DNA from 3 places in the Novosphingobium sp. TK71 genome. Region 2 is predicted to be linked to each of the others. Evidence: riboswitches for the same ligand, from Rfam matches in the RefSeq annotation. Region 2 holds a riboswitch; each other region holds the start of a gene.
The links. Region 2 has a riboswitch for cobalamin ahead of cobW (cobalamin biosynthesis protein CobW). Riboswitches for the same ligand answer to the same signal wherever they lie in the genome.
Positions count from the first base shown of each region.

Region 1: it holds a riboswitch for cobalamin, as region 2 does, so the genes downstream of both, ACXJ16_RS22110 (DUF1852 domain-containing protein) here and cobW (cobalamin biosynthesis protein CobW) in region 2, are expected to answer to the same signal.
Region 3: it holds a riboswitch for cobalamin, as region 2 does, so the genes downstream of both, ACXJ16_RS15630 (TonB-dependent receptor plug domain-containing protein) here and cobW (cobalamin biosynthesis protein CobW) in region 2, are expected to answer to the same signal.

Region 1 is NZ_JBSZKA010000001.1:1,374,951-1,385,328, reverse strand. It holds gene acnD (Fe/S-dependent 2-methylisocitrate dehydratase AcnD) at 1-1,908, opposite strand, end outside; cobalamin riboswitch at 2,090-2,313, shown strand; gene ACXJ16_RS22110 (DUF1852 domain-containing protein) at 2,718-3,704, shown strand; gene ACXJ16_RS22105 (methionine synthase) at 3,734-4,765, shown strand; gene ACXJ16_RS22100 (sigma-70 family RNA polymerase sigma factor) at 5,181-5,690, shown strand; gene ACXJ16_RS22095 (FecR family protein) at 5,687-6,637, shown strand; gene ACXJ16_RS22090 (TonB-dependent receptor) at 6,715-9,174, shown strand; gene ACXJ16_RS22085 (TetR/AcrR family transcriptional regulator) at 9,496-10,101, opposite strand; gene ACXJ16_RS22080 (MFS transporter) at 10,202-10,378, shown strand, end outside.
Region 2 is NZ_JBSZKA010000001.1:788,566-798,943, forward strand. It holds gene cobN (cobaltochelatase subunit CobN) at 1-1,087, opposite strand, end outside; gene cobW (cobalamin biosynthesis protein CobW) at 1,087-2,148, opposite strand; cobalamin riboswitch at 2,339-2,591, opposite strand; gene ACXJ16_RS19760 (histidine phosphatase family protein) at 2,627-3,220, opposite strand; gene ACXJ16_RS19765 (CbtB domain-containing protein) at 3,435-3,644, shown strand; gene ACXJ16_RS19770 (CbtA family protein) at 3,654-4,454, shown strand; gene ACXJ16_RS19775 (MarR family winged helix-turn-helix transcriptional regulator) at 4,482-4,967, opposite strand; gene ACXJ16_RS19780 (FAD-binding monooxygenase) at 5,044-7,002, opposite strand; gene ACXJ16_RS19785 (DMT family transporter) at 7,130-8,104, opposite strand; gene ACXJ16_RS19790 (hypothetical protein) at 8,288-8,857, opposite strand; gene ACXJ16_RS19795 (protoglobin domain-containing protein) at 9,056-10,378, opposite strand, start outside.
Region 3 is NZ_CM143962.1:3,293,381-3,303,758, forward strand. It holds gene ACXJ16_RS15595 (TonB-dependent receptor) at 1-612, shown strand, start outside; gene ACXJ16_RS15600 (hypothetical protein) at 606-1,169, shown strand; gene ACXJ16_RS15605 (PepSY-associated TM helix domain-containing protein) at 1,169-2,638, shown strand; gene paoA (aldehyde dehydrogenase iron-sulfur subunit PaoA) at 2,791-3,456, shown strand; gene ACXJ16_RS15615 (FAD binding domain-containing protein) at 3,453-4,403, shown strand; gene paoC (aldehyde oxidoreductase molybdenum-binding subunit PaoC) at 4,400-6,598, shown strand; gene ACXJ16_RS15625 (cobyrinic acid a,c-diamide synthase CobB) at 6,595-7,875, opposite strand; cobalamin riboswitch at 8,032-8,223, shown strand; gene ACXJ16_RS15630 (TonB-dependent receptor plug domain-containing protein) at 8,389-10,326, shown strand; gene ACXJ16_RS15635 (DUF1636 domain-containing protein) at 10,326-10,378, shown strand, end outside.

The sequences.
Region 1 (10,378 bases), 590 kb from region 2:
GCGCATGTCCTTCAGCGTGCGGGAGACTGCGGCAAGCGCGCCGACGCCTTCGGTATCCCAATAGGGCGGACGGCGGATGTAGGTGGATTGCGGGCGCCAGTCGTAGAGCGGGCTGGCTGCGCTTCGTCCCTGCGGCGCGAACATCGGGTCGTAGACCTCGCGGAACTGTGCGGGCTTCACCGAGGCGGAGACGATGGCATCGATTTCCTCGTCGCTGGGCCAGAGGTCCGCGAGACGAATATCCTTGCCGTTAGCCGTGCCCAGCACGTCGTTCTCGATGTCGAAGCGCATCGTGCCGGCCAGCGCATAGGCGACCACCAGCGGCGGCGAGGCGAGGAAGGCCTGCTTGGCGTAAGGGTGGATGCGTCCGTCGAAGTTACGGTTTCCGGAGAGGACAGCAGTGGCGTAGAGATCGCGCTCGATGATCTCCTGCTGGATTTCGGGATCGAGCGCGCCCGACATGCCGTTGCAGGTCGTGCAGGCATAGGCGACGATGCCGAAGCCGAGCTTTTCCAACTCGGGAAGGAGGCCCGCTTTCTCCAGATACAGCCGCGCGACCTTGGATCCGGGCGCGAAGGAGCTTTTGACCCAGGGCTTGCGGACAAGGCCCAGTGCATTGGCTTTCTTCGCAACGAGGCCAGCGGCGACGACATTGCGCGGGTTCGAGGTATTGGTGCAGCTGGTAATCGCCGCGATGATCACGGCGCCATCGGGCAGCAGGCCTTCGCGTTCCTGCGCGATCGCCTTGTCCAAATCGACGGCGATGCCGCGCTCCTCCAGCGCCGAGGTGGGCAAGCGGCGGTGTGGGTTGGAGGGCCCGGCCATGTTGCGGACGACGGTCGACAGGTCGAACTCCAGCACCCGCTCGTACTCGGCATTGCGCAGATCGTCGGCCCACAGGCCGGTGAGCTTCGCGTAGTCCTCGACGAGACGGACATGCGCGGGGTCACGGCCGGTCAGCAGCAGGTAATCGATCGTCTGGCTGTCGATATGGAACATCGCTGCCGTTGCGCCGTATTCCGGGCACATGTTGGAGATCGTGGCGCGATCGCCGATCAAAAGGCTGTCCGCGCCTTCCCCGTAGAACTCCAGCCAGGCGCCGACGACGCGGCTCTGGCGCAGGAACTCGGTGATCGCGAGGACAATGTCGGTGGCGGTGATGCCCGGCTTGCGGCGGCCGATAAGCTTCACGCCGATAATGTCCGGCAGCCGCATCATCGAGGCGCGGCCGAGCATGACCGTCTCTGCCTCCAGCCCGCCGACGCCGATGGCAATCACGCCGAGCGCATCGACATGCGGGGTGTGGCTGTCGGTGCCGACGCACGTGTCAGGGAAAGCGACGCCGCCCCGCACCTGGATGACCGGCGACATCTTCTCAAGGTTGATCTGGTGCATGATGCCGTTGCCGGCAGGGATCACATCGACGTTCTCGAAGGCGCTCTTGGTCCATTCGATGAAGTGGAAGCGGTCCTCGTTGCGGCGATCCTCAATGGCGCGGTTCTTGTCGAAGGCCTGGGCGTCGAAGCCGCCGAATTCGACCGCGAGCGAGTGATCGACGATGAGCTGGGTTGGCACCACAGGATTGACCTTGGCCGGATCGCCGCCCTGATCGGCAATGGCATCGCGCAGGCCTGCAAGATCAACAAGCGCGGTCTGACCGAGGATGTCATGGCAGACGACACGCGCGGGATACCATGGGAAGTCGAGATCCCGCTTGCGTCCGACGATCTGGATCAGCGCATCGTTCAGCAGTGCCGTGTCGCAGCGCCTTACAAGCTGTTCGGCAAGCACGCGCGAGACATAAGGCAGCGTGTCGTACGCGCCGGGGTGAATGGCGTCGATCGCGGCTCGGGTGTCGAAGTAATCGAGCTTTGTACCGGGCAGGGGTTTGCGGAAGACGGTGTTCATGCCGCCCTTATCCGCATGGTTCGCGGCCCGCGAAAATGGCTGAAAAGGCGAAGTTTTGCGGACTGGGCGCTGCAAATCTGCAAATTTTGCGAACCTTGCGGTTCCGGCGACGTGAGCTCAAATTCGGAAAATCATATAAAGATATCTTTATATCAGTCTTGACATTCGCCGCTTCTGGTGCTCTAACCAACGATGTCGAGGTTCCCCGCTTCAGGCATGACGGCGGGGCTAAGACGGGAAGCCGGTGGTGTTCGAAAGGACGGAATCCGGCGCTGCCCCCGCAACTGTAAGCGGCGAGCGGAAGTCCCAATTCGTGTCACTGGCTCTTCGCAATAGAGCCGGGAAGGCCGGGACTGAAGCGATGACCCGTGAGCCAGGAGACCTGCCTTCGGCGCCATAACTTTCCTCGGACGGGGGTTCCTCCGGTGGATCGCGCTTGAAGCGGGCTTCGTGGCATAGGCGCCATGCGGGTCTGTGCACCTCCTGCGCGCTCTTCATTCGGACCTTTCGCCCGGCAAATGCAGGTGATCGGTCGATGTTTCCAATTCTGTTCTGCTCCGTCCCGCACCGACGAATGCGTTGGCGCGCCGTGTCTGCGGGGCTGATCCCCGCCTGACGCGGCGCGCGCGCCAATCAGATTTTCCATTGCGAATGACCATGACGGACCGGCCACCACGCCGGCCCGAAGGAGATTTTGCGCGCCTGCAGCGGGCGCCAGATGCGGTCCTTTGCCGCGTTGGCACTGGCCGCGAACTGAAAACTGCAGACCCAATCCGAGCGGGCCGCCGCGCCATTCAGGACACAGAGCCATGAACAACCCAGACTTCCTATTCAGTATCAAGAGCATCTGCTTCGACGAGGATTATCGTCCTGCAGATAATACGCGCGTCACCACCAACTTTGCCAATCTGGCCAGAGGGGAAAGCCGTCAGGAAAACCTGCGCAAAGCCCTGGCCATGATCGACAATCGCTTCAACGCCTTGGCGCATTGGGATAATCCAGAAGGCGATCGTTATGCCGTCGCCCTGGATATCATCTCCGTTGAAATGAAGGTCGACGCCGCCGGTAGCGGTAACGCATTCCCGATGATCGAAATCCTCAAAACAAGCATTGTCGATAAGAAAACCGGCGAACGCAGCGAGGGCGTCGTCGGGAATAACTTCTCCTCATACGTGCGCGATTACGATTTCAGTGTTCTGCTACCAGAGCACAACAAGGGGAAATCGGCATTCGGCATTCCGGATGACTTCGGCGACTTGCACGGCAAGATCTTCAAGAGCTTTCTGCGTTCGGATGCCTACAAGGGGCACTTCAAAAAGCCGCCGGTGATTTGCCTGAGCGTCTCAAGCAGCAAGACCTATCGTCGCACCGAGAACGAGCACCCCATCCTGGGCGCCGAATACCAGCAAGACGAGTTCTCTTCGACCGATCGGTACTTCGCCAAAATGGGCCTGAAGGTTCGCTATTTCATGCCCCGAGATAGCGCCGCGCCGATGGCGTTCTACTTCGTCGGCGACTTGCTCGGCGACTATACCAACCTTGAGCTTATCAGCACCATCAGCACAATGGAAACGTTCCAGAAGATCTACCGGCCCGAGATTTACAACGCCAATTCTGCTGCGGGTAAGGTCTATCAGCCGAGCCTGAAGCATCAGGACTATTCGCTCACCCAGATTGTCTATGACCGGGAGGAGCGGAGCCGCCTTGCTATTGAGCAGGGTAAGTTCGCCGAAGAACAATTCATCAAACCACACCAAGCCATTCTCCAGCAATGGTCGGCCAATTGCGTCCTTTGATCAGTCAAGAAATCACAAGGTTATCCGATATGAAGAGACTGTTACCCACATCGACCGCCGGTAGCTTGCCCAAGCCATCCTGGCTCGCGCAGCCCGAGACGCTTTGGTCGCCATGGAAGCTGGAGGGCGAGGAACTGATCGCCGGCAAGCAGGATGCCTTGCGACTGGCGGTGGACGATCAACGGCAGGCGGGCATTGATATCGTCGGCGATGGTGAACAGACGCGCCAGCATTTCGTCACGACCTTCATCGAGCATCTTAGCGGTGTCGATTTCGAAAAGCGCGAAACCATGCGGATTCGCAATCGCTATGATGCGAGCGTGCCGACGGTTGTGGGCGCGGTAGCCCGCCCAAAGCCGGTATTCGTCGAAGATGCCAAATATCTGCGCACGCAGACCGATCAGCCGATCAAGTGGACACTTCCGGGCCCCATGACGATGATCGATACGCTTTACGATGCCCACTACAAAAGCCGCGAAAGGCTGGCCTCAGAATTTGCAAAGATCCTCAATCAGGAAGCGAAGGAACTGGAGGCCGCCGGCGTCGACATCATTCAGTTCGATGAGCCGGCGTTCAACGTGTTCTTCGATGAGGCCAATGACTGGGGCATCGCTACCTTGGAGAAGGCCGCCGAAGGGCTAAAGTGCGAAACGGCTGTGCACATCTGCTATGGCTATGGCATCAAGGCCAACACGGACTGGAAGAAGACGCTGGGATCCGAGTGGAGGCAGTACGAGCAGACCTTCCCCAATCTGCAGAAGTCCACGATCGATATCATCTCGCTGGAATGCCACCATTCCCACGTTCCGATGGACCTGATCGAGCTCATTCGCGGCAAGAAGGTGATGGTCGGGGCCATCGACGTCGCGTCCGACACGATTGAGACTCCGGAGGAAGTCGCAGAAACCCTTCGGCGAGCCCTCCAGTTTGTGGATGCCGAAAAGCTCTATCCTTCCACCAACTGCGGAATGGCTCCCCTGTCTCGCCGCTTGGCAAGAGGGAAGCTGAATGCCTTGGGCGCAGGCGCGGCAATCGTCCGAAAGGAGCTCCTGGGCAAGTAAGCTGCAGAACACGATATTCGAGATCGGTGGCGGAAGTTGGGCGGCCGACCGGGGCTGAGGACCCGGTGGCCAGCTTGGTAGCTGTTTCGGCCAGCCAATCTTGCGGATCGGCTTTCGGGATCTTCAAAATGGGCACTAGACGACCGACGTGGCAGCGCCAACGGACGGCGCGTTTGTTACTGCGTAGCGTCTGAAATCGACACTGTGACGCGGCGGAGCTGTCCGTCGCGAATATCTCAATGCTGGCCATCCATCGTCGTTAACGGTTCTGTGAATGTGGGGCGGCTATCAGGGTGTGAAAGCGAGTTGTTGAACGACGCTATGTCGGCGAAAGGTATAGAGCGGATGATTGGCCTGCGCATTTACACGCACAGGAGGTGTTGCGAATAAGTCGCAATATCGCTAGTTCATTCGAATGTCCGCGTCCGACACCATTGATGTTCGGCTTCTTTATGTGGAGCACGGCGACTGGCTGCGCAGCTGGTTGCGGCGCCATATCGGCATATCCCATCGCGCTGCGGACCTCGCGCAGGATGCTTTCTGCCGCATTCTCTCGCAACGGGAACTCCGACTGGAACAGCACCCGCGTCGATATCTCGCCACGGTAGCGCGCCGCCTGGTCATCGACGAAACACGTCGGGAACGCGCGGAGCGTTCTTTCCTTGAGGCGTGGAGTCTCCTGGTGGGGCAGCACTACGAACCCTCAGCGGCGGAAATGGCCGAGGCGATCGAGGAGCTCGCGGCGATAGCGCGATTGCTGGACGAACTGCCAGCCAAACCGCGACGCGCGTTTCTGCTTCATCGTCTGGATGGCCTTAAATATCGGGAGATCGCCGCCGAAATGGGGGTCTCGACCAGCATGGTCAAACAATATGTCTCAAGGGCTCATGCGCATTGCTATGCAGCCGCATGGCTTGCGACTTGAGCGAGCAAGCTTCCGGAACCGTCATCGAGCAGGCCGCCTGGTGGCAGACCCAACTCGCCGACGACGAACTGCCCGAGCACGAGCGGGAAGCCTTCGCGGCGTGGATCGACGCATCCCCCGAACACCGGCTGACTTTCGAGCGCATGTCCGTTCTGGCTGATCGCATCGAGGGGCGCTCGGATATCCATCGGCAGGCGATCCGCTCGCTTGCGAAGACGCATCGTTCGCGCCTGGTGGGCGGTGTGCTGACCGTTGCACTTCTTCTGGGCGTCGGGCCCCTGACTCTGCGACAAACCCCGGTACGCATCTGGATGGCCGACTATCGCACCGCAACGGGTGAACAGCGCTCGGTAAAGCTGGCAGACGGTAGCCAACTGCAACTAGACACCGACACCGCAGCCAATGTCGACATCGCCGGAACACCGCGCAATGTTGAGTTGTTGCAGGGCGCAGTCTTCGTTGAAGTGGCGCATGTGCCGGGCCGTCCTTTCGAGGTTCGCACCCGCGACGGTTCGGCACGCGCACTGGGCACGGCCTATTCGGTCCGCAAGGAACGGGACGGCACCGTTGTGGCCGTGGAACAGTCGCAAGTCGAAGCCTGCACGCCGGAAAGGCACCAGTGCCTCATACTGCACCCGGGCCAGCAGGCGCGTCTGTCGCCAACCGGGATCGAGCGGCTGGCACCCGTCGATCCCGACAGTCTGCGCGCCCGGGCCGAAGGCTTGCTCACGGTGGAGGACGCCCCGCTTGCCGAAGTGCTGGGAGAACTGAACCGCTATCGCCGGACGTCGATCCGGTTTGCACCGGAGGCGATCGCGGACCTGCGTATTACCGGCGTTTTCCCGCTGCGAGACAGCGATGAGGCGCTGGCCACCATCGCTAACTCCATGCCCGTACTGATCGACCGCGCCGATCCCGAGCATCCGGTCGTGCGGCGCGCGCGCTGATTTTTTCGCACAATCCGCTGTCCCTTTTTCCTGTTGCTCCGTCCGGGAGGGTGAAGATGCATCCAACAGGAGGAAGAATGCCCGTTTCCAAAGAACGGTCGCTTCGGCGAACCGCGATAGCCCTGCTTGCCCTGACACCCGTTTCGATGACGAGCGTACCTGCAATGGCGCAGGTTACCGCCGAACAGAACTACGATATCGCGGGAGGCTCGCTCGGGGCGGTGCTCAACCGGTTTGCGCGTGCCAGCCATATCGGCCTGTCCGTCAATGCCGATCTCACGCGCGGGCGGCACAGCAAGGGCGTGCGCGGCGTCCGCCGTCCCGATCAGGCGATTGCGATCATCCTTGAGGGAACGGACCTCAGGGCGCGGTCCGACAGCCGGGGCGGCTTCATCATCGAGCAGGTGCCCTCAGCGGCAGTTTCGGCGTCCTCCGCCCCTCGGCAGGCCGAGCAACGGGCCTCCCGCCGCCGCGCCGGCCCCGAACAGTCTCAGCCGGTTGCCGACGATATCGTCGTCACGGCTGCGCGCACCATTCTGCCCGCCAATGCCCTGCCGCTCACCGTCGACATCATCGGCAGTGAGGATCTTTCCACTCAGGTCGCGATCAGCGGCTCTACCGTGGATGCTGTCTCAGCGCTCGTTCCGTCCTTCTCACCCACCCGTCAGAAGCTGACCGGCAATGGCGAAACCCTACGCGGACGCTCGCCGCTCTATGCTATCAACGGCATTCCGCAGACCTCGCCGATCCGCGACGGATCCCGCGACGGCTATAACATTGATCCATTCTTCATTGATCGCGTGGAACTGATCTACGGATCGAACGCCTTGCAGGGTATCGGCGCGACCGGTGGCATCGTGAACCAAGTCGTGGTGGAGGCCCCCAAGCAGGATGGCGTGAGCGGCCGGGTACTCGTGCAGGGCACTGCGGATGACGGTTTTACGGGAGACAGCCTTGGCACCAAGCTTGCCGGTTTGGTGAGCTACCGCGCGGGCATCTTCGATGCGACTGTCGGCGGTGCCTTCGAAAAGCGCGGTGCGTTTCGGGATGGCAAGGGCCGCCGGATCGGCGTCGATAACACCCAAGGCGAAATCCAGGATTCGAACAGTTGGTCGCTGTTCGGCCGCTTCGGCGTGCAGCTGGGTGAAACGACCCGGCTCGATTTGATCGCCAACCGATACGAACTGAAGGGCAACGGCAATTTCGTCGTGCTCGCCGGTAATCGAACCACCGGCATACCCACCAGCAGCATCCGGGGCGAGATCGAGGGCGAAACGACCTCGAACCGCTATGAAACGCTATCCCTGTCGCTAACGGATACCGATCTGGCCGGCGGCAACCTGATCGCCCAGCTCTACGTCAACCGGTCGCGCGAGATTTTTGGCGGCGATCGCTCCTCCACCTATCAGGATTTGAATCTGGGGCCGGCGGGAACCGTGTTCGACCAGTCCGCCAACCGATCCCGCAAGATTGGGGCCCGGGTCAGTTACGAACGCGCCATTCCCGGCATTCCCGGCCTTAGCAGCACCGTCGGCCTTGATGTACTGGCCGACCGGACCGAACAGTCACTGATCCAGACCGGACGGGTATGGGTGCCGCCAACGGATTTCCGCAGCATTGCGCCGTTCGCGCAGGCTAACCTTGCCCTGTTCGACAATGTCGTCCGGCTGGCCGGCGGTGTCCGCTACGAAGATGTCCGGCTGAAAGTCGATGATTTCGTCACGCTGGCTTCCTACGGCTCCCGCAGCGTGAACGGCGGCACGCCCTCGTTTCATGATGCTCTGTTCAATGGCGGCGTTGTTGTGGAACCGGTTGCCGGCATCCGCCTCTACGCGAGCTATGCCGAAGGATACACGGTTCCCGACGTCGGCCGTATCCTGCGCTCGATCCGGATCGACGGCGTGGACGTGGACGACTATCTCGATCTGAAGCCCGTCGTGTCCAACAACCGGGAAGTCGGGGTGGAGATCAAACGCGGCCCGCTGAATGCCAGTGCCACCTATTTCTGGTCATCCAGCAAGCTAGGTCAGCTGCTTGTGCCGGTCAGCGGCATCCAGCTCTACGAGGTGGAGCGCCAGCGGGTCGAGATCGAGGGGCTAGAACTCAACGCCACCGTCCGCACCCCGCTGCGGGGGCTGGACGTAAGCGTTGGCTATGCCCATCTGTCCGGCCGTAGCGACAGCGATGGCGATGATGTGGTGGACATCGATCTCGATGGGGCCAATATCTCGCCCGATCGTCTCAACCTTGCCGCCAATTACAAACAGGGACGGTTCAGCGCGCGCCTTCAAGGGCAGCTCTATCTTGCACGCCGGTTCGAAGGAAGCGATGTTCGCAACAGCTTTGGCGGGTACACTCTGGTCGATGCTGCGACCCGCTATGAGACGGACTTTGGCGGAATTTACTTCACCGTCCAGAATGTGTTCGACAAGCAGTACATCACTTACAGTTCAGACACCGGCTATCCGACTGATAATATCCGCTTCTTCGCGGGGCGTGGCCGCACGCTGACGCTCGGGTGGGATTATCGATTTTAAGGGCCTTGACTTTCACCCTGTCGGCAGATGGCTCGCATTCTGCCGACAGGGTGAACTGCAAGATTGCGTCAATTATTGAATATCCGGCCGTCGGATTGGCCGCTTGACGGCAGGTTGTTGGATTGTCTGCGCCGAACCTGCCAGCGGCTCTTTGCCCAGGCTCGACCATAATCTGACGTATTAATGAAAGGCCGGTTTCAGGGAAGGCGTTTGACCTCGTCTGCGGCCGGGTTGTCGGCGAAGACAGATATGGATAGCATCGGCAGTACTCGCGGCGCCTCCCGGCGAACAGCATTCCGCCGGTCACACATATTTCCGAAGTTAGATTGCTGCCTCATCCCAAAGATTCATCAACGACGTAATCGTTGCGTCGATTTGCGACAATGGTACGCCATCTCTTGCCTCAAATGACATGCCGCTCAGAAAGATGCTGAACATCCTCGCCATTGCCGTCGTGTCCACGCTTGGCGAAAGCTCTCCGTTCGCCTTGGCTCGCTCTACATGGCGCTCTATGCCCTCGCGATTGCGTTGACGCTCCTGCGCCAGAAGCGCCTCAACTTGCTGGTTTTCGGGCGAGCAATTGCTAGCTCCCAATATTATGAGGCAGCCGAGGGGATGCGATTTGGTGGTTTGCATCGCAGCGGATTTGCGCAATGCGGTCTCGATCGCATCGCGCGGAACGAGAGTGTCGTCTTTCAGGCTCGCGGTAACCTGACCATAGGATCCGATATAGCGGTCCACAACATCGCGAAACAATGCCTCTTTGGAAGTGAAGGCCGCATAGAAGCTGGCTGACGATAGGCCGCCCATGCTGTCCCGTAGCTGCGACAGAGACGTCGGCTCATAGCCCTGACCCCAGAACAGCGTCATGGCAGCATCAATCGCAGCATCTCGATCGAAGGTTCGCGGTCGTCCTGTCCGGGGCATGGCCATCCTCATTTACGGATCGGTCATTCTATAAGTCATTGCCATTCGGATGTCACCTGCGTAATTAAGGATCGATCAATCCATAAATGTGAAGGCCCTCATGCCGAACGAAGAGCTCAACGGATCGAACGATCCCATGCCGGTTTCCGCGCTTCTTGCGCTCGCGATGACCGGCTTTATCTGCATCGCCACAGAAACCCTGCCGGCAGGACTCTTGATGCAAATATCGTCGGGTATGGGCATTTCATCAGCGCTCGCGGGACAAACCGTTACCGCT
Region 2 (10,378 bases):
CGACGAAGGCCACCCGGTCCGGTGCGACGCGCGGGACGACGATGCCGCACTGGGTCACGTCGTCGAAGCGCTCGGCGGCCTTGAAGGCGACGGCGCGGGTGAAAATGCGGCCGTCCACTTCGGGCAGCGCCACATTCATCGCAAGGTCGCGCGGGCCAAGGCCGCGTGCGGCGCTCTGCCACTCGCTTTCCAGGACACCCGCAAAGGCGACTTGCAGGATCGGGCAGTCCGCCTTTTCGAGAATGCCCGGCTTGCGATCGTCACCTGCGGAGGAGGAGGCGAAGCTGGTGGCATTGACGATCACATCGGGCGCGATCTCGCCCAGCAATCCGCCCAGCCAGTCCACCGCGAAAGGTTCCCGCAAGGCGCGGACGTGAACGGCGGCGACGTTGAAGCCGCGCTCCTGCAGCGCTACGATCATCGCGTCCACGGCGTCCAGCGTGCCCGCGATCATCAGCGCGCGGTAGAACACCAGCAGGGCGAGCGGGCGGCCTTCGGTCCAGCCTGCCTGCACTTCGGCAAGCCCGGCGCGCTCGGTGCCTGCAAGGTAGAGCCCGGCATCTGCCACGGGCACCGGATCGTCCGGTTCGCCTGCGTCATGGCCGATGGTCCGCGCGGCGGTGCGCAGGAACGAGAGGGCATTGGCCATGCCGCCCTGCCGGAGATAGTCGCGCATCCGCTCGCGGACCTCGGCGGGCAAGGTGGAGGCGCGGTCGAGTGCGGGATCGGCCTCGCGCCCATCGGCGATGGCGGCGAAGGCAATGCCGTTCTCCCGCGCGACACGGGCGATCTCGTCGATCCCGTAGCCCCAGTAGCTCTTGCCGCCGAGCAGGATCACGCAGACGAATCGGGCCTTCGCGATCACTTTCTCGACATAGAGGTCTATCGAGTAGGGATGGCGCAGTTGCAGCAGATTGGCGAGGCGAACGCTCGGCCCACCTTCCGGCAAACGCGCCGCCGCGCCCGCGAGGCAGGCGAGTTCGCTGTCCGCCACGGTGAGGATCACCATGTCGCCGGGAGACTGGTCGAGGTCGATCGCCTCCTCGCCGTTGGAGATCGTCCCCGGCGTGGCGGACAGCAGGTGCATCAGGCGTCTGCTGTAGTGGCCACAGGGCCGAGAACCCCGGCAAGCCCTGCTTCGATGGCGGTGCGGTCCAGCCCCTTCTGGCCGATGACGACAAGCTGGGTGCGGCGCAGTTCCTGCGGCAGCCAGGCGCGGTCGTAGAAGTGCTGGATGCGCGGACCGACGGCCTGCACGACAAGGCGGCTCGGCTTGCCGCCGACCGCGACCATGCCTTTCACGCGCAGAATGTCGTACTCTGCGATCAGGCCGTTCAAACGGGCGAGAAGAGCGTCGAGATCGGCCACATCGCCGCCGGAGACGACGAAGCTGTCGAAGTCGTCATGGTCGTGATCCTCGTCCAGCCCGTCGATGTGCGAGGGGCGGGAATCGAGATCGTCCTCGGCCGCGGCAGTGATACCCAGCAGCGCGGCGATGTCGACGGCGCCGTGATCGGCGCGCACGATCTTCACGCCGGGGCGCGTTTCGGCCAGCACCAGCGTTTCGACATGGGCAAGGGCATCGGCATCGACGAGGTCGGTCTTGTTGAGCACGACCATGTCGGCGCAGCCCAGCTGTTCCTCGAACAGTTCTTCCAGCGGGCTTTCGTGGTCCAGCATCGGATCCGCCGCGCGGGCCGCCGCCAGCGCGGCCTCATCGGTGGCGAAACGGCCCGCTGCAACGGCATCGGCGTCGATCAGGGCAACCACGCCGTCAACGGTGGCGCGGGTGCGGATGTCGGGCCACTGGAAGGCCTTCACCAGCGGCTTGGGCAGGGCAAGGCCGCTGGTCTCGATGATGATGTGATCGGGCTTGTTCTCGCGGTCCAGCAGCTTCTGCATGGTCGGCAGGAAATCGTCGGCGACGGTGCAGCAGATGCAGCCGTTGGCCAGTTCGACGATATCGTCTTCCGGGCAGGCTTCGTCGTTGCAGCCCTTCACCAGTTCGCCGTCCACGCCGACATCGCCGAATTCGTTGATGATGAGGGCAAGGCGGCGGCCCTTGGCGTTTTGCAGCAGGTGGCGGATCAGCGTGGTCTTGCCGGCGCCGAGGAAGCCGGTGATGACGGTGGTGGGAACTTTGCTCATGTATCGTCTCCCGCGCGCCAGCGACCTGAAGCGGCGGGGCTTTCCGCCGCGACCTGCGACGATTCCGGCGTGCCGCGTCGGACCGGCGCACGGGCGCCCGACGCGATATGCCGCTGCGGCCCCGGCCGCATGCATCACGTCGCTCAGACGGAAGAGTTACCGTGCCTTGGCCATCCCCTGGACCCGGGCAAGAGCGACATCGACGCAGGCAGGTTTCCTGGCTCGCGGGTCAGGGCGTGATGCACGGCCTTCCCAGGCCTCGCAGGATTTAGCGTCCGGCCCAGTGGCTGCGTCGGGAAGCGATTGTCCCGCCGCGAATGTGCATCGCGCTCACCGCTTACAGTTGCAGGGACAGCCCCGGAATCGAGCAAACTCTTTCGAGCAAAACTCTACCGGGTTCCCGTATTAAGCCCCTTGCGGGGCACCGGCGCGATCTTTGCCCGCGGCGTCCTGAAGGGCGAAACGGGCCCTGCGGCGATTAGCCGGGCAGGCCGCTGCCCGCAAGCCCCCCGGCAAGGCCAAGCGATTGCAGCCGCCACCTGCCGCTGAACGAAAACACGGTATGCGAAAGCGGCGCGATGTCTATCGCGAGCGTGGTGGAAAGCGGCAGGCAGAGCGCATGGGAAAGCGCCGCGCGCACGATCATCGGGTGCGTGATCCCGCAGGCCGGGCCGTCGTGACGGGCGATCTCGTCCATCCAGCGGCCGATCCGCTGCCGGGCGGTTTCCATCGATTCTCCCCCCGGAGCGCCGCCGAGCGGGTCTGCGATCCATGCCGAGAACGCGCCGGGCTCGTCCTCGTGCACTTGCGCAAAGGCGCGGCCGGACCAGCGGCCATGATCGATATCGGCCAGCGCGGGTTCCGTCCGCCCGGTAATCCCCATCGCCCCTGCGGTCTCGGCAGCGGCGAGGGCGGGGCTGGTGAAGGTGCTATCGCGGAAGCGATCGTTCAGCGCGGTGCGCGCCGCATCGCGCAGCCCGCCCTCGTCCAGCGATTCTTCAGGCCCTGCAAAGCCGCCGTGACGGGCCGGGGCCGTGGCGGCGATGCAGATCAGCAGGAGGGTCGTCGCCAAGGCCTGAATTCCATCGAGGTCGTTGACGCCGCCGGTAACCCGGTCCTAAGGGAAGGCGTCGAGGATTGAAGAAGCCGGTGGAATTCCGGCGCGGTCGCGCCACTGTAATCGAACGGGAACTTCCCCGTCGAGAGCCAGACCTTCCGCCTTGGCACAGATTTTCCGGGGACGCGCAATCCCGCCAAGGAGCATGAGCATGGCTGTTTCCGCCGCAATTTTCGATGACACCTTCATTCCGGTCGAAGGCGGCAGCGCCATCCCGATCGAGGACATCGCTCCCTGGGCCGTGCTGGGCACGCTGCTGGCCCTTATCTTCCTCTATTTCGTGAGCACCGAACAGGGCGCTTTCTCCCTGTTCCAGGGCATGTACGTTCACGAATTCGTCCACGACGGCCGGCACCTCCTCGGTTTTCCCTGCCACTGAGGTAACGTCATGACCCGTCAATTGCTTTGGCGCGGAATGCTTGCCGGCATTCTGGGCGCGCTTCTGGCCACGCTTTTCGCACGCGGTTTCGCGGAACCGCAGATCGATCTCGCGATCGGTTACGAGGAAGATCATGCGGCCCACGGCCCTCTGCCCGATTACCCGGCGCCCGATCACCCGGCACCCGATCATGCCGGAATGGCGATGGCATCTGCCCCGCTCGCACACCCGCATCCGGCGGACGAAGAGGAACTCGTCAGCCGCGATACCCAGAAGGGGGCCGGCCTCGTTACTGCGCTCGCGCTTTACGGCGCGGCGGTGGGGGGCATCTTCTCGCTGGTCTTCGCATACGGCTATGGCAGGATGGGCCATCTCGGCCCGCGCAGCTTCGCACTGCTTCTGGCGGCGCTGACTTTCGTGCTGGTGGTGGTGGTTCCCGCGATCAAATATCCGCAGACCCCGCCGGCCGTGGGCAAGCACGAGACGGTGGCGCTGCGCACGGCTGCCTATTTCGGCATGATCGCGCTGTCGCTCGGCGCGGCCGTGGTTGCCGGGCGCCTTCGCGGCAGGCTGGCGCGGCCGGGCAGGGGCTTCGATGCCACCCTGCTGGCTTTCGTCGTCTATCTGGGGATGGTCGGCCTCGGCCAGTTCCTGCTTCCCGCGATCAACGAAGTGCCTGCCGATTTCCCGGCGGTATTGCTCTGGAACTTCCGGCTCGCCTCGATGGGAACGCAGCTCGTGCTGTGGGCCACCATCGGACTGGCTTTCGGACTATGGGCGGAACGCGTGCTCAGGCGCCAGTCGGCCTGAGCACGGCCTGCCTCCCGGAAGGCTTGCTCACTCGCTCCGGTTGCCTGCCCCCGTGGGCGCCGGGCGCAGCGGCGCGCGGCTCAGCTCGTTACCGGCGCGCGTGGTCTTCTTCAGAAGTTTCAGGAAGATATCCTGTTCTTCTGATGTGAGATGAGAGACGATGTCGTCCTGCACCTGGTCCACCCATGGCGTTGCCGCGGCCAGAGCCTCGCCGCCCTGCCGGCTCAGCATCAGCACGCGGGCGCGGCGGTCGGTCGGGCTGACCTCGCGTTCGACCAGCCCTTTCTGCACGAGCCGGTCGATCACGCCGCCGATCGTCACCCGGTCATAGGCGATCATGCCCGCCAGCGTCTGCTGGTCCAGCCCCGGATGATCGCGCAGGGTCAGCATCGCCGCATATTGGACCGAGGTCAGGTCAAGCCCGGCCTCGGTCATGCGCGATGTGAAGCGCGCCACGGAAATCTGCTGAAGGCGGCGGATCAGGTGGCCGGGCATGGTCTCGAGGTCGCTCATGACAGCCACCTAGCTTGATAACGCCCGCCTGCTCAAGCCTCCCGTGTGCTGCCATGGCCGACCTCGGCCGGAAGGTTCAGCCCGCCGGTTCGGGAATGCGGGCGGCGGTCAGGTTGGCGGCGAAGTAGGCGGCCAGTTCCCGCGTGCCGTCAAGCGGAAGCACCTGTGCGATGTACTGGTCCGGGCGGACCACGATCATGCAGCCTTCCTCCCGGTTCACGCCGCGCATGTCGTAGATGTCGCCCGCGCCCGGATCGGCGCAGAACGCCTTTTCGTAATCGCGCAGGCCCAGTTCGCCCTTGCGCGGCCAGAGCAGCCCGGGAAGCTCGTCCATCGACAGCGACCGGTGCGATTGCTGGAATACCGCCCGCAAGTCGAACAGGGCGTCGGCATCGGCGCCCTTCGGCGTGTGGCGAAGCAGAGGCGAGGCTGGGTCGGTTTCCAGCGTGCGGCACAGCCGGGCAAGGCGGGAGCCGGGCTGGAGACCGTCATCGCCCGCGAAGAGGTAGATCCGCCAGCGCCCGTCCGCCTCGGCGGCGTGCCCGAGGTGCATCGGCTTTGCATCGGCAAGGCGCACGACGGGCGCCGAATGGAAGCGCATCCCGACCCTGAAACCTTCCGCAAGGTGCTGGTGCTCGCCGCTTCCGGTCAAGGCGGAGCGGCGATACTGCGTGGCGGTTCCTGCCGTGAAGCGACCCTGCTTCACGAAATAGCGCTGGAATTCGGCGGGATCGACACCGTCCTCGTCCTCGGCGGTTTTCGGCTTCGCACTGAACATCGCGGCGAATTCGCGGTCGAAATCGATCAGCTCCTGCGCGATCGTCTGCCGCTCGGCCGAATAGCTGTGCAGCAGTTCCGGCCCGGCCTGGCCGCGCAGCACGGCAGCAAGCTTCCAGCCGAGGTTGAAGGCGTCCTGCATGGACACGTTCATGCCCTGTCCGGCCTTGGGGCTGTGCGTGTGGCAGGCATCGCCCGCGATGAAGACGCGGGGGAGGCGGCGCTGCTCCGCTCCGGCGGGCACATCGTCGAACTTGTCGCAAAGGCGCTGGCCGATCTCGTAGACGGACCACCACGCCACTTCCTTCACGTCGAGCACGTAAGGATGGAGGATGCGCCGGGCGGCGTCGATGAGCTGTTCGCGCGTGATGTTCCGCGCCGCCACCCGCTCGTCCCGGCCGAGCTTGTCCAGTTCGATGTAGAGACGCACCAGATAGCCGCCTTCGCGCGGGATGATGAGGATGTTGCCCTCGTTCGCGGAATGGATCGCGCTCTTGAGGCGGATATCGGGAAAATCGCTGTAGGCGAGCACATCCATGACGCCCCAGGCCTGGTTGGCGGATTCCCCGATCAGTTCGCGGCCGATCGCCCGGCGGACCTGGCTGCGGGCGCCGTCGCAGCCCACGACATAGCGCGCCCGCACCAGTTCGGTGCCTTCCTCTCCCTCGGCCCCCACGCGCCGCAGCCTTGCGAGGACCGGCTCGGCCGGGTCTTCCGGTATGGTCAGGTCCGCCACTTCCATGGCGTAGTCCGGAACAAGGCGGGTTGGCGCATTGCGCATCGCTTCAAGGTAGAAGTCATGGACGCGGGCCTGATTGAGGATGACGTGGGGGAATTCCGAAAGCCCATCCTCGGTATCGGCAATGCGGCCGTGGCGGGAAATCCGGCGCGCTTCGCTGTCGTCCGGCTTCCAGAACGTGGTTTCGTTGACCCAGTAGGCTTCCCGCGCCACGCGGTCGGCAAAACCAAAGGCGTTGAACATCTCCATCGTGCGGCAGGCGATGCCGTCCGCCTGACCGAGCGCGAGCGGACCGTCCTTGCGCTCGACGATGCGGGTGCGGATCGAGGGGAACCGCGCAAGCTGCGCGGCCAGCGTCAGCCCGGCGGGGCCGCAACCGACGATCAGCACGTCCACATCGTCCGGCGCGCCGGAGGGCCTGTCGCTCCCAAGTGCGAGGGTGGGGGCCGGGGCGAGGTGGGGGACGGGTTCGGAAACGGCCGGGTCGCCGGTGCGGAATCCGTTCAGGTGAAATTGCATCGTCTCATCCTCTCCAACACAGGCAGGCTCCCGGTTCGGACGAACGGGTACCGCCTCAACGAATATAAGTAGTATGCTACCTATATTCCTGAGTCAAATGCGGGCGAGCAGCGGGAGAGCGCGGCGATCAGGGGTGCAGGGTATCTCCGTCGCTTACCGGCACCGTCCCGGGCTTGCGATGGGCGGCGATGCAGGAGATCACGCTGGGCACCAGCAGGGCGAAGGCGGCGGCCTCCATCGGGGTGGGCAGGCGCCGTTCCCAGACGAAGGCATAGACGAGCGCGAACAGCGTTTCGAACAGGATCATCTGCCCGGCGAGCGTCAGCGGAAGCAGGCGGCTCATGCGGTTCCACAGCGCATTGCCGAGGATCGAGGCGAGCACCGCCACGCCCAGCGAAATCGCGCCGAGGCGCAGCCACGCGGCATCGGTATGGTGCGCGGTATCGAGCAGCAGCGCGAAAGGCAGCAGCAGCAGGCTCTGCGCGCCGGTCACGAGGCCGGTCAGCAGGTTCCAGTCATGCGGGGAAACATGGTCGAGCCGCGCCAGCCAGCGGGAATTGCCCACCGCGAAGCCGGTCCACGAAATGAGCGCGCCCACCGCGCAGCCCAGGCCGATCAGTTGCTGCTCCACCGTGCCGGAAGAGGGATCGACAACGGCCTGCCAGCCGATGCAGATCGCGCCGGCCATGCAGAGCAGCAGCGAGGGGACCAGCCGCCGCAGCGGCACGGCGCCATGGTCGCGGCTGCCGATGATGGTTACGGCAACCGGCAGGAACCCCACGACAAGGGCGGTAAGTGCGACGCCGCCGTTCTGGACCGCGCTTGATAGCAGGATGAAATAGAGCGTGTTGCCGGTGAAGGCGAGCCAGCCCAGCGCCAGCCATTCGCGCCGGGTCACATGTGGGCCGAGCTGCCGCCAGCGTGGCAGGAGCAGAAGCAGCGAGAGCGCGCCGTAGAACAGGTAGCGCCCGGCAGTGAGCTGCAGCGGCGTGAAGTCTCCGGCCAGTTCGGGCGCCAGGAACACGAGCCCCCAGAACGCGCCCGCACCGGCGCCGCAGGCAATGCCGGCGATGGTGGCGTTGCCGGTCTTCTGGTTGCTCACTGGATATCGCTCCTGCGTTGGGGAGCGGGAGCCGTTCACCAGGCGGCGCGAAACGTCAATGCCCGCAGTGCCGCTTTTCGGCAATATCCTGTCGTCACTTCGGGCAGATTGACTGGTGCGCGTGCCTGTCCCGCGTGACACTTTGCCCAGCGCCGGGAAGCGGAGGGGGCGCCCCGCGTGTTTTCAGTTGAGCGCGAGTTCGCCCTGCCTGCGATCGCCCGAGATGGGGCCGGAGCGTCCCATCAGGCAGCGCGCCCGGCCGGTCAGGGTGTAGACGACGTGCCGCTGCGCCCCCCGGTTGTGATGGTCCACGCGAAAGCCCTGATAATGGCGCTGGATCAGGCCCGCCTTGACCAGTTCGGTGGTTGCCCGGCTGAGGTTGGTCTTGCCCGAACTGCGCACACGCTCGCGCACTTCGGCCTCGATCGCAGCTTCGGCGGCAGTGGGCTGCTGCGGGAGTTTTCCCGTCCGTTCCAGCTCCGCGCGCACTTTCATCATCAGCGCCTGTCGCTTGGGATCGCGCCCGCCCATCGGTGTCAGCGCGTCGCAGAGCCAGTCTCGCAGCAGGATGGAATGGCCGCGATGGGCGATGAAGGGCCCGGCGCTGCCGTCCGGGCGGGCGATCTCGGCGATCAGGCTGAGCACCATGAAGGCATAGCGGGGCCGGCTGCTGGCATGAGCGACCTGGTCTAGCAGGGCTGCCATGTCGCTGGCGGGGGCGCGGCGGGCGGGATCGGTCGGCGCGAGAAACATAACGGGAATCTATAGAGCACAGATCGCGAATCGTGAGAATCCCTGATCTTTCGCAATTCTGCGCTTTGTCGGCCGTGACACTTTACCTGCGGGCAAAGTGTCGAAAGTTAAACTTTGAAGATGGGCGAAAAATGGGGCGAAGGGGGAGCCGGGTGCGGGATTGCCCTTTCCGCACCCGGTTCCGCTAAGGTCGTAAACTCAGACCGCCTGAAGCCGGGGCTTCAGGCCGCCGGGTGCTTCGCCGATCTGAAAGCGCCTGGCATGTTCGGCAAGGGTGGTCGCGTCGGAGATCAGCGTGCGGGCGGCAGCGGACGTCTGCTCGACCATCGCGGCGTTCTGCTGGGTGGTGCGGTCCATCATGCCCACGGCGACGCTCACTTCGGAAATCGCCGAGGCCTGCGCGTCGTTGTCCCGCGCCATGGTTTCGACGAGGTGGTGAACCCGGTCGACTTCTCCGGCGATCCGTTCCAGCGAGCGGTCCACCCGCGATACCGTCTCCACCGCCCGGTCGATCTCGGAGCGCGTGGCCGAAAGGCCGTTGCGGGCCTTGCGGGCCTCTTCCTCGGCGCGCATGGCCAGCGAACTGACGAGGTCGGCCACGACCGCGAAACCGCGTCCGGCGTTTCCGGCACGCCCCGCCTCGATGGCGGCGTTCATGGCAAGGACGCGGGTCTGGAAGGCGATCTTGTCCACCCCCTCGATCACCTCGTCGATCCCGCGCGCGCTTTCGTGGACCACTTGCATGGCCTGCACCGCATCTTCGGCCACGGCGCGGCCCTGCTGCACGACGGAAAGCGCGCCGCCTGCAATGCCGAGGGTTTCCTGCGCGCCGCCGGCAGTGGCCTTCACCCGTTCCTCCACCCGCACGAGGGTGGCGGCGGTCTCTTCGAGATTGGCGGCGCTGCTTTCGGTGCGGCGTGCAAGATCCTCGGACGCGCGGGCGATCGCGCCGGATTCGCCGTAGATCGCCTCCGACGTCCGCACCACCGAGCCGATCGTGCCGCGCAGGTTCGCGAGGCTGCCGTTGTAGGACTGCTTGAGCGAGAGGAAGCCGCCGGGCAGGTCGTCGATGTCATGGATGAGATCGCCGCCAGCCAGCCGAGACATCGCGCGGTCCAGCGCGGCGATGGCCTGGTTGCGCTCTGCCTCGGCTTCTTCGAAGTAGATCGAGATCGACAGGTCCATGTCCAGCATGGCCGCCTTCATCAGCGCCCGGCTGAGCTTGCCGGGGCGCGAGAGGCCGAGCATCCGCTTCCACGGGCTGGCGCTGCGCTCCACCGCGCGCATGATTTCCTCAAGCACGAGCGCATAGCCGCCGATGTACCAGCGGGGCTCAAGGCCGATCCGGGCATGGACCTTCCCGATGCGGCTGACGGCGGCGTGGTAGCTCTCGTCGAAGCGGCCGGTGGCGATGCCCATCCAGTGCCCGAGCTGGGCGCTCTTGGCGGAATCGATGTGCCGGTCGCTGGTGAACATGCGCGCCATTTGCGGCGTGGCGCGGACCCGTGCGTAGAAATGGTC
Region 3 (10,378 bases), on a different replicon from region 2:
AACTACGAAGGCTCGCTGCGCTCCAAGTGGCTGGGCGGCCGCCTGACGCTTAACGCCAACCTCTTCTACATGGAGTGGAAGGACCAGCAGGTCACCGCCTACTTCGGGCTGAACGCCTATGACTACAACACCGTCAACGCAGCGGGATCGCACCTCTACGGGTTCGAGGTGGAGGCGAACGCCGCCGTGGCGACGGGTATCGATCTCTATGCCTCGGTCGGGCACGTTCGCACCCGGTTCGACGATTTCACCCTGCCGACGGGCGCCACCAGCACGGTCGATCTCCAGGGCACGCAGTTCCCCTATGCCCCGCGATGGACGCTTTCGGGCGGCGCGAACGCGCAGTTCGGCGGCGGGTTCACCGCGAACGTCAACGCCAATTACCGCACCTCGGTCTATACCGGGGTCGGGCAGGACCAGGCGCAGTACAAGGTTTCCGCCCGTACCGTGGTGAACGGCAAGCTCGGCTACGAGACCGGGAACTGGTCGCTCTTCGTCTTCGCCCGCAACATCTTCAACGAGAAGTACAAGCAGTACGAATATGCGGCGATCCACCAGGCGATCCTGGGTGAGCCGCAGACCTTCGGCCTGGGCGCCGGGGTCCACTGGTGATCTGGCCGGCAAGCCTCCTGCTGATGGCGGGGGGCGCGTCCGGCGCCTTCCTGCTGCGGCGCTCGTGGCTGCGGCGTGACGGTTCGGCGCTCGGCCTGGTGGCCGGGGGCTGGTTCGTCCTGCTCGGCCTCCTGCTGGCGGCGGCATTCGCGATCGGCCCGGTGAAGGGAACCGCGCTGGCGCTCGTCATGGAAGGCATCGGGGCGCTCGTCGTGATCTGGCTGGGCCGGGTCCGGCGCAAGGCCGCGCGCCTGCGCGAGGCGGACACCGCGCCCGAACCGCTGGAGGAACCGGGCCGCTTCTGGCGCGGCGTCCTGCGCACGCTGCTGGCCGGGCCGCTCGGCATGACCGCGGCGATGGCGGTGGCCTTCTGCGTGACCGTCTACCTGCCGGGCGATCCGCGCACCCGGATCGTTCTGGGCGGGCTGCTGATGCCGGTGCTCTGGGGCCTTGCCATGACCTGGACCCTCGCGGACCGCCGCATCCTGCGCGCCGCGGCGGTGCTGGTGGGCACCAGCGTGATCGGCTTCGGCCTTGCCCATCTGGGAGCCTCGTGATGAGCAATACCCGCAAGAAACAGTGGCGCTGGCCGATCTCGCCCGAGACGGTGCGTTCGGTGCTCAGCAGCCATTCGATCCTCGGCCTCGCCTTTGCGGCGGTGATCTATCTCGTCTGCGTGACCGGGACCGTGGCCGTCCTTGCGCCGGATCTCGAACGCTGGGAAGTTCCCGCCACGCCGGTGGCGCGGAGCCTGAGCGATCGGGCTGCCGCACGCGCCATCGCCGAGGGCGCGAAGGAGACGCCCGCCGACGCCGCGTTGTACCTGACCCTGCCGAGCGCCGCCAGCGAGGGGGCCACGCTGGTCGCCTATAGCCCGACGTTCGAGCGCAAGTGGGCGGTGGCGCAGGACGGTTCGCTTTCGCGGCTCGAAGCGGTCTGGACCGAGTTCCTGATCCACCTTCACGTCAACCTGCACCTGCCGCGAAGCTGGGGCGAGTTCATCGTCGGGCTGACCGGCGTGGCGCTGCTGTCCTCCCTCGTTTCGGGGATTCTCGCCCATCCGCGGGTGCTGCGCGATGCCTTCCATTTGCGCCTCGGCGGTTCGCGGCGGCTGCAGGAGGCGGATCTGCACAACCGGCTCGGGATCTGGGCGCTGCCGTTCCACTTCACCCTGGCGCTGACCGGGGCGCTGCTGGGCCTCAGCACCATCATCGTCGCGGTGCTGGCCCTGCTGCTTTACCCGCAAGGCGGGATGAAGAAGGTCTACGAACTGTTCCTCGATGCGCCGCCGCCCGTCGATACGCGCGCCGTTCCGCTGCCGGATATCGCTGCCCTCATGGCCGAGGCGCGCGCGCATTCGCCCGAGGCCCGGCCGCAGAGCGTCGTGGTCGAACGGCCCGGCCGCGCCGACATGCGCATTGCGGTTCACGGCGGACGGGACCGGCTTCTGGTCCAGCAGGACGAGACCCGTTTCGATGCCGCCGGCAAGGCCATCGCGCAGGAGCATCCCGAAGACATCGCCACCGGAACCCGCATCCTTGGCGGTATCGGCCAGTTGCACTTCGGCTGGTACGGCGGACTGCCGGTGCGGATCGCCTATGCCTTGCTGGGCGCGGCGCTTTGCGTGGTGACGTCGAGCGGGGTGACGATCTGGCTCGCCCGCCGCCGCGACCGGGGCCGCGCGGCCCCGCAGTGGGAGCGGATCTGGGCTGCCGTCTGCTGGGGGCAGCCCGCGATCCTCGCCATGACCGCGCTGCTGGCGAGATTCGCACCCGAAGCGCCGCTTCCGCAGGCATGGCTGGGGCTCACCGTCCTGTCGATAGTGGCCTCGGCGCTGGCAAGGTCGGTTTCCGGACCCCGGCTCGCACGGGGCTGGCGCTGGGCCTTGGCGGGGTTGCTGGCGATGCTGGCCCTGATCCACGGCGCGGCGGCCTTGCCCGGCGGCGGATCGCTGCTGATCGATGTCCTGCTGCTGGCGGGCGGAGCGGGCCTGCTGGCCTCGCTCCTGCGCGGCCGCGCGGCCTAGGCACCTCGCCCCCCGGGACGCCCCTCGGGAACAGTTGATCATGAGCCCCGTTCATGACGGCATGCGATTTAGCGCAGTGCCGTTTGGCGCGCCTGTGCGTTATCGTGCCAGATGGACGGTCATGCGTCCCCATGGTGCGAAAAGGACGGGCAATGAGCGAAACGGCGCATTTCGAGGTATCCAGACGGGCGGTTCTGGCGGGCGGCGTGGCAAGTGTCGGAATTTCCGCCATTCCTTCCGTCGCGGAAGGAGCGGCACCCATGGCACAGCAGCCCCCGTCGATGGCAGTCACGTTCAAGGTCAACGGCAAGCCGCAGGCGCTCATGCTCGATACGCGTACCACGCTGCTCGATGCGCTTCGCGACCATATCGGCCTGATGGGCACCAAGAAGGGCTGCGACCACGGACAGTGCGGCGCCTGCACGGTGCTGGTGGGCGGCACGCGCATCAATTCCTGCCTGAGCCTGGCGGTCATGCACGAAGGCGACGAAGTCACCACGATCGAAGGGCTCGGCACGCCGGATGGCCTGCATCCGATGCAGGCGGCCTTCGTCAAGCACGACGGTTTCCAGTGCGGTTATTGCACGCCGGGGCAGATCTGCTCGGCGGTGGCGGTGCTGGAGGAGATCAGGGCGGGGGTTCCCAGCCATGTGCAGGCCGATGTCGGCAGCGCGCCGGAGATTACCGCGCTTGAAATGCGCGAACGCATGAGCGGCAATATCTGCCGCTGCGGCGCCTATTCCAACATCGCCGAGGCCATGGCCGAAGTGGCGGGCGTGCGGATCGCCGAAACCCACGGCGCGGAGGTCGAAGCATGAGGGCCTTCACTTATGAGCGGGCGCGGACGCCCGCCGCTGCCGCCGCTGCCGTCGCCGCGAACAAGGGCGCGAAGTTCATCGCGGGCGGCACCAACCTGCTCGACCTGATGAAGCTGGAGATCGAGACGCCGACCCATCTGGTCGACGTGCAGGACCTCGGGCTGGACCGAATCGAGGAGACGAAGGACGGCGGCCTGCGCATCGGCACGCTGGTCAGCAATACCGCGCTGGCATCGGACCGCAGGGTGCGCAAGGACTACGGCGTGCTGACGCGGGCCATCGTCGCGGGGGCATCGGGCCAGCTTCGCAACAAGGCGACCACCGGCGGCAACCTGCTCCAGCGCACGCGCTGCCCCTATTTCTACGATACCAACCAGGCCTGCAACAAGCGCCGGCCCGGCTCGGGCTGTGCCGCGATCGGCGGCGTCAACCGCCAGCTCGGTGTGATCGGCACGAGCGACGCCTGCATCGCCACGCATCCCAGCGACATGGCCGTGGCCCTGCGCGTGCTCGATGCCTCGGTGGAAACCGTCGATGCGGGCGGCAAGACGCGCAGCATTCCGGTGGCGGAATTCCACCGCCTGCCCGGCGATACCCCGCATGTGGAGAACGCGCTCCAGCCCGGCGAGCTGATTACCGCCGTGACCCTGCCCGCCCCGATCGGCGGCAGCCACTTCTACCACAAGGTTCGCGACCGTGCTTCCTATGCCTTCGCGCTCGTCTCGGTAGCGGCGGTGCTGAAAGCGGACGGCAGCGGCCGGGTCGCCTTCGGCGGCGTTGCGCCGAAGCCGTGGCGGGTGGAGGCTGCCGATGCGCAATTGCCTGCCGGTGCCGGCGCGGCGGCACGCGCGGCTTTCGCAGGCGCTCGCCCCACGCACGAGAACGCTTTCAAGATCACGCTGGCCGAGCGCACGCTGGCGGCTCTCATCGCGGAGAACAGGGCATGAAGTTCGAAACGCCCGCAGGCACCAATCCCATCGATGCGATGAAGGTGATCGGCAAGGCCGTCGACCGCGTGGACGGCAGGCTCAAGACCACCGGACAGGCGCCCTATGCCTATGAGCACCGGGAGGTGCCGGGCAAGCCCGCCTATGGCTTCGTGATCGGTGCCGGGATCGCCAAGGGCCGTATCGCCACGTTCAACGCGGACGATGCGCGGCGGATGCCGGGCGTTCTGGCCATCGTGTCGGCGGAGAACGCGCAGCCGCTGGGCAAGGGCAGCATGAACACCGCCAAGCTGCTGGGCGGGCCCAATATCGATCATTACCACCAGGCCCTTGCCGTGGTGGTGGCGGAAAGCTTCGAACAGGCGCGCTCTGCCGCCAATGCGGTGCGGATCACGTATGAGCGCGCGGCGGGACGCTTCGATCTCGCCAAGGAGAAGCCGGGCGCCCAGCCGCTGACCGGCAACGATGCCGATACCCACACCGGAGACTTCGCGGGTGCTTTCGCCGCGGCTCCCGTGCAGATCGACCAGACCTACACCACGCCCGATCACAACCACGCGATGATGGAGCCGTTTGCCACGATCGCCTGGTGGGAAGGCGATGCGCTCACGCTCTGGACCTCGAACCAGATGATCGCCTGGAACAAGCGGGAACTGGCGGCGACGTTCAAGATGCCGCCGGAGAAGGTGCGCGTGATGTCTCCCTATGTCGGCGGCGGCTTTGGCGGAAAGCTGTTCCTGCGCGCCGATGCGGTGATGGCCGCGCTGGGCGCCAAGGCTTGCGGAAGGCCGGTTAAGATCGCCTTGCCGCGCCCGTTCATGGTCAACAATGCCACGCACCGTCCGGCGACGATCCAGCGTATCCGCCTCGGCGCGACGAAGGACGGCAAGCTGACCGCCATCGGCCACGAAAGCTGGTCCGGCGATCTGCCCGGCGGCGGGCCGGAAGGGGCGACGCAGCAGACCAAGCTGCTCTACGCCGGTGCGAACCGCCTCACCGCCCTGCGGCTGGCCGAACTCGACCTGCCCGAAGGCAATGCCATGCGCGCGCCGGGCGAGGCGCCGGGGCTCATGGCGCTGGAGATCGCGGTGGACGAGATGGCCGAGAAACTGGGTATGGACCCGGTGAAGTTCCGCGTGCTCAACGATACGCAGGTCGATCCCGAGCATCCCGAGCGGCCGTTCTCGCAGCGCAACCTGGTGCGCTGCCTCGAGGACGGCGCGCGGCGTTTCGGCTGGGACCGGCGCAGCGCCAGACCGGCGCAAGTGCGTGACGGGCGCTGGCTCGTCGGGCTCGGCGTGGCGGCGGCGTTCCGCAACAACATCAACATGACTTCGGCGGCGCGCGTGCGCCTGTCGGGTGACGGCATGGTCACGGTGGAGACCGACATGACCGACATCGGCACCGGCTCCTACACCATCATCGCCCAGACCGCGGCGGAGATGATGGGCCTGCCGGTGGAGAAAGTGCGCGTGAAGCTGGGCGATTCCTCGTTCCCGGCCTCGGCGGGCTCGGGCGGGCAATGGGGCGCCAACAGCGCGACTTCGGGGGTCTACGCGGCCTGCGCGAAGCTGCGCGAGATGGCGGCGCAGCAACTCGGCATGGACCCGCAGGCGGCCGAATTCGCCGATGGCGAGATTCGCGCGGGCAACCGTTCGGCACGGCTGGCCGATGCCGCGAAATCGGGCGAACTCGTTGCCGAAGAGACGATGCAGTGGGGCGATCTCGCCAAGAAGTTCCAGCAATCGACCTTCGGCGCGCACTTCGTGGAAGCGGCAGTGGATTCCTATACCGGCGAAGTCCGCGTGCGGCGGATGCTGGCGGTCTGCGCGGCCGGGCGCATCCTCAACCCCAAGACCGCGCGCAGCCAGGTGATCGGCGCGATGACCATGGGCGTGGGCGGCGCGTTGATGGAGGAACTGGCGGTGGACAAGCGTTTCGGCTTCTTCGTCAACCACGACCTTGCCGGATACGAAGTGCCGGTCCACGCCGACATCCCGCATCAGGAAGTGGTGTTCCTGGACGAGGCGGACGACAAGGTCTCGCCGATGAAGGCCAAGGGCGTGGGCGAACTCGGGCTTTGCGGCGTGGGGGCGGCAGTGGCCAACGCGGTCTACAACGCGACGGGCGTCCGCATTCGCGATTATCCGATCACGCTGGACAAGCACCTCGCGAAGCTGCCGGCGATTGCCTAGCCGAAAAGTGCCGCGATCAGTTCCGGCGCCGACGGAAAATAGAAGTGCATGTAGCTCGCAGTGAGCGAGCCCTGCCGGAAAATCCGCTCGCCCTTGCGCCCGTCCGGCGTGCGGGCGAGCGCTGCGGGTTCAAGGCCGGTTTCCAGCCTGGAGTAATGGAACGTGTGGCCGCGGACTGCGTGGCCGCCGAGTTCGGCTTCCTGCATGCCCAGTGCGGCAAGCCGGGGCTGCATCCTGGCCTGCGCAGGCAGCAGGCCCAGCATCGGCGCACTCGTGCCTGATGCGTCCTCCAGCCGTTCGCAGGCGTAGAGCATGCCGCCGCACTCGGCGAGGATCGGGCGTTCGGCCAGGAAATGCTCCCGTATGGCCCCGATCATCGTCCGGTTCGCGGTGAGCGCGCAGAGGTGAAGTTCGGGATAGCCGCCGGGCAGCCAGAGCGCGTCGCATTCCGGCAGCGCCGTGTCGCGCAGGGGCGAGAAGAATGACAGCCGGGCGCCCGCGCTTTCGAGAAAGGCGAGGTTGGCCGGGTAGATGAACCCGAACGCCTCGTCCCGGGCCACGGCGATGCGCCGGCCCGCCAGCGAGGGCGGCGGAGCGGCGCAGCGGGGCGCGGCCGGAAAGGACACCGGTTCCGGCAGCCACAGGGCGCTTTCGGGCAGGAGATCGGCGGCGCGGTCTATCCGCGCTTCGATATCGGGGACTTCACCGGCCTGCACCAGTCCGAGATGACGTTCGGGCAGGCCGGCACCCTCGTCGCGCCGCATCGCGCCGAGCCATTGCACGCCTTCCTTCAGGCCGCGTTCCAGCAGTTCGGCATGGCGTTCGCTGCCCACGCGGTTGGCGAGCACGGCGGCGAGGGTCACATCGTCGCGGTAAGTCGCCAGACCGTGGACGAGCGCGCCGAAGGTCTGCGCCATGGAGGAACCATCCATCACCGCCATCACCGGCAGGCCGAAATGCCGGGCGAGGTCGGCGGAGGACGGGGTGCCGTCGAACAGGCCCATCACCCCTTCGACAAGGATCAGGTCGGCCTCCAGCGCTGCTTCGTGCAGCAGCGCGCGGCACTGGTCTTCGCCGCACATGAACAGGTCCAGCTGGTGGACGGGCGCGCCACTGGCGATCTCGTGGACCATCGGGTCGAGGAAGTCCGGCCCGCACTTGAACACCCGCACCCGGCGCCCGGCACGGACATGGCGGCGGGCGAGGGCGGCAGTCACCAGCGTCTTGCCCTGTCCCGAGGACGGCGCGGCGACGAGCAGGGCGGGGCAGGCGGTCATCGGGCAGCCACCGCGCGGAGGCACGGATATCGCCCGGACGGAAAGGCTCGGCAGTGGTGCATGATGGTTCGGTTCCCCCCTTCCGGCGGCCGGACCTATGGCACTTCGCAAGGCTGCGCAAGCAGCGCGCTCTTGCACGCCGGACCGCCACCCGATAGGGCCGCCGCTGCGACAGGTTCCCCGCGAGGGGATCAAAAGGGAACGCGGGTTCAAGACCCGGGCTGCCCCTGCAACTGTAAGCGGAGAGCCGTGCGGCCATTTCGCCATTGGGGGTGCAAATCCCTGAGAAGGCGGCCGAAACGGCATTGACCCGTGAGCCAGGAGACCTGCCTGCCGCAGTCGTTCTTCGACCGGACAGGGTGAGCCGGGCGAACGGGGCTATCCTCGCGCAACGACAGCCACTGCCGTGCCGGCTCCCGGCGCGAAAGGGCCTGTCGTCGCCTGCCGAACGACTGCCGCCTTTCGCGCGAGTGCCGACCCGGCCGGGTTCGACGCTCGCTTGAAGGATATGCCGTGAACTGCCGAATACCCGCCGCCAGCACCCTTGCTCTTGCGCTGGCCTGTCACCCTCTCCCGGCGCTGGCCGAGGCGGCCGATGCCGCGTCCTCCGGCGAGCGCATCGTCGTTACCGCGCTGCGCACGCCGGTTGCGGCCGACCGGGTGGCCGACACCGTCACCGTGCTGGACGAGGCGCAGATCGTTGCCGCCCAGCCCATTGCACTGACCGACGCGCTGCTGCGCACGCCAGGCATCAGCCTGTCGCGCAACGGTGGCTACGGCACCACCACCTCGCTGCGCATTCGCGGCGCCGATGCCGGGCAGGGCGTCATGGTGATCGACGGGATGCGCCTGTCCGATGCCTCCTCGACGGCAGGGGGATACGGTTTCGCCAACCTGTTCGTCGACGATATCGACCGCATCGAGATATTGCGCGGGCCGCAGTCTATCCTGTGGGGCAGCGATGCCATCGGCGGGGTCGTCAATGTCAGCACCCGCCGTCCCACCGAGCCGCTGGAAGGCAGCTTCGCGCTGGAGGCCGGAACCCACGATACCGTTTCGGCCCGCGCCGGGGTGGGAGGCACCTCCGAGGCGATCGACTGGCGGATTTCCGCCTCCCGCTTCACCACCGACGGCATCTCGGCCCGCTCCAACGGCACCGAGGACGATGGCTACCGGCGCAGTTCCGCAAGCGGCACCATGACCTTCCGCGTCGCGCCGGGCGTCTCGCTGGACCTGCGCGGCTACTGGTCGGATTCGAAGAACGATTTCGACGGCACCTCGGGCGATTCACGGGCCTATGGCCGGACCGGGGAATGGTCGGGCTATGCCGGGCTCAATTTCGAACTGGCGGGCGGCAGGCTGGCCAACCGCGTCGCCCTGCTCCAGACCGAGACCGACCGCGAGAACTACGACCCCGCGCGGACGATCCGCCCCATCACCTTCGACGCCCATGGCCGGGTGCGCCGCTTCGAGTACCAGGGCACTTACGCGTTCTCGGACAAGGTGCAGGCCGTGTTCGGCGCCGAGCGCGAGGAGCAGCGGATGACCACCGCCTCGCCCTCCAACAGCACGGCGGCCTATGTTCTCACGCCCACCACGGCGGATACGGACAGCGTCTACGGCGAACTGCGCCTGACACCGCTGGCCGGGCTGACGCTCAACGGGGGCGCGCGCTACGATCACCAGTCGCGCTTCGGCGGCAGCACGGTGTTCAGCGCGGGCGCGGTCTATACGCCCAACGCCGGCGCCACGGTGCTGCGCGCCAGCTATGACGAGGGTTTCAAGGCGCCCTCGCTCTATCAGCTGTTCAGCCTCTATGGCGCGGCGGATCTCAGGCCCGAGAAGGCCCGGGGCTGGGAAGTGGGCGCGGAACAGGGTTTCGGCGAAGTGCTGCGCCTTTCCGCGACTTGGTTCGAGCGGGACACCGACAACCTGATCGATTTCGCCTATTGCCCGACCAGCGGCGCCCTGCCGGACGTGTGCTACGTTCCCGGCACCACGACATCGCGCTTCGGCTATTACGCCAACGTCAAGGCGAGCCACGCGCGCGGGCTGGAACTGGCGGCTTCGGCCAGATGGGGCATCCTCTTCGCCCAGGGCAACTACAGCTTGATAGAGGCAGAGGACCGCACAGCGGGCAGCAGCACTTACGGCCGCCAGCTCCAGCGCGTGCCCCGGCACCTCGCCAATGCCGAGGCCGGCGTGGACCTGCCGCAGGGCCTGCGCGCCAGCGTTGCCGCGCGCTATTCGGGCGAGAGCTACAACGCCGCCACCGGCACCGCCATGCTCGGCGACTACTGGCTGGTGGACCTGCGCGCGCAGTGGCAGGCCAGGGAAGGCCTGATTCTTCAAGGACGTATCGAAAACGTGGGCAACGAGAATTATGAGACCGTGAGCGGCTACGGCACGCTCGGCCGCACCTTGTACCTCGGGCTGAGGAGCCGGTTCTGATGCTGCGCCCCGTCGAACCCGGTCCCGCCGTGCTGGTGTGCAGCACATGCCG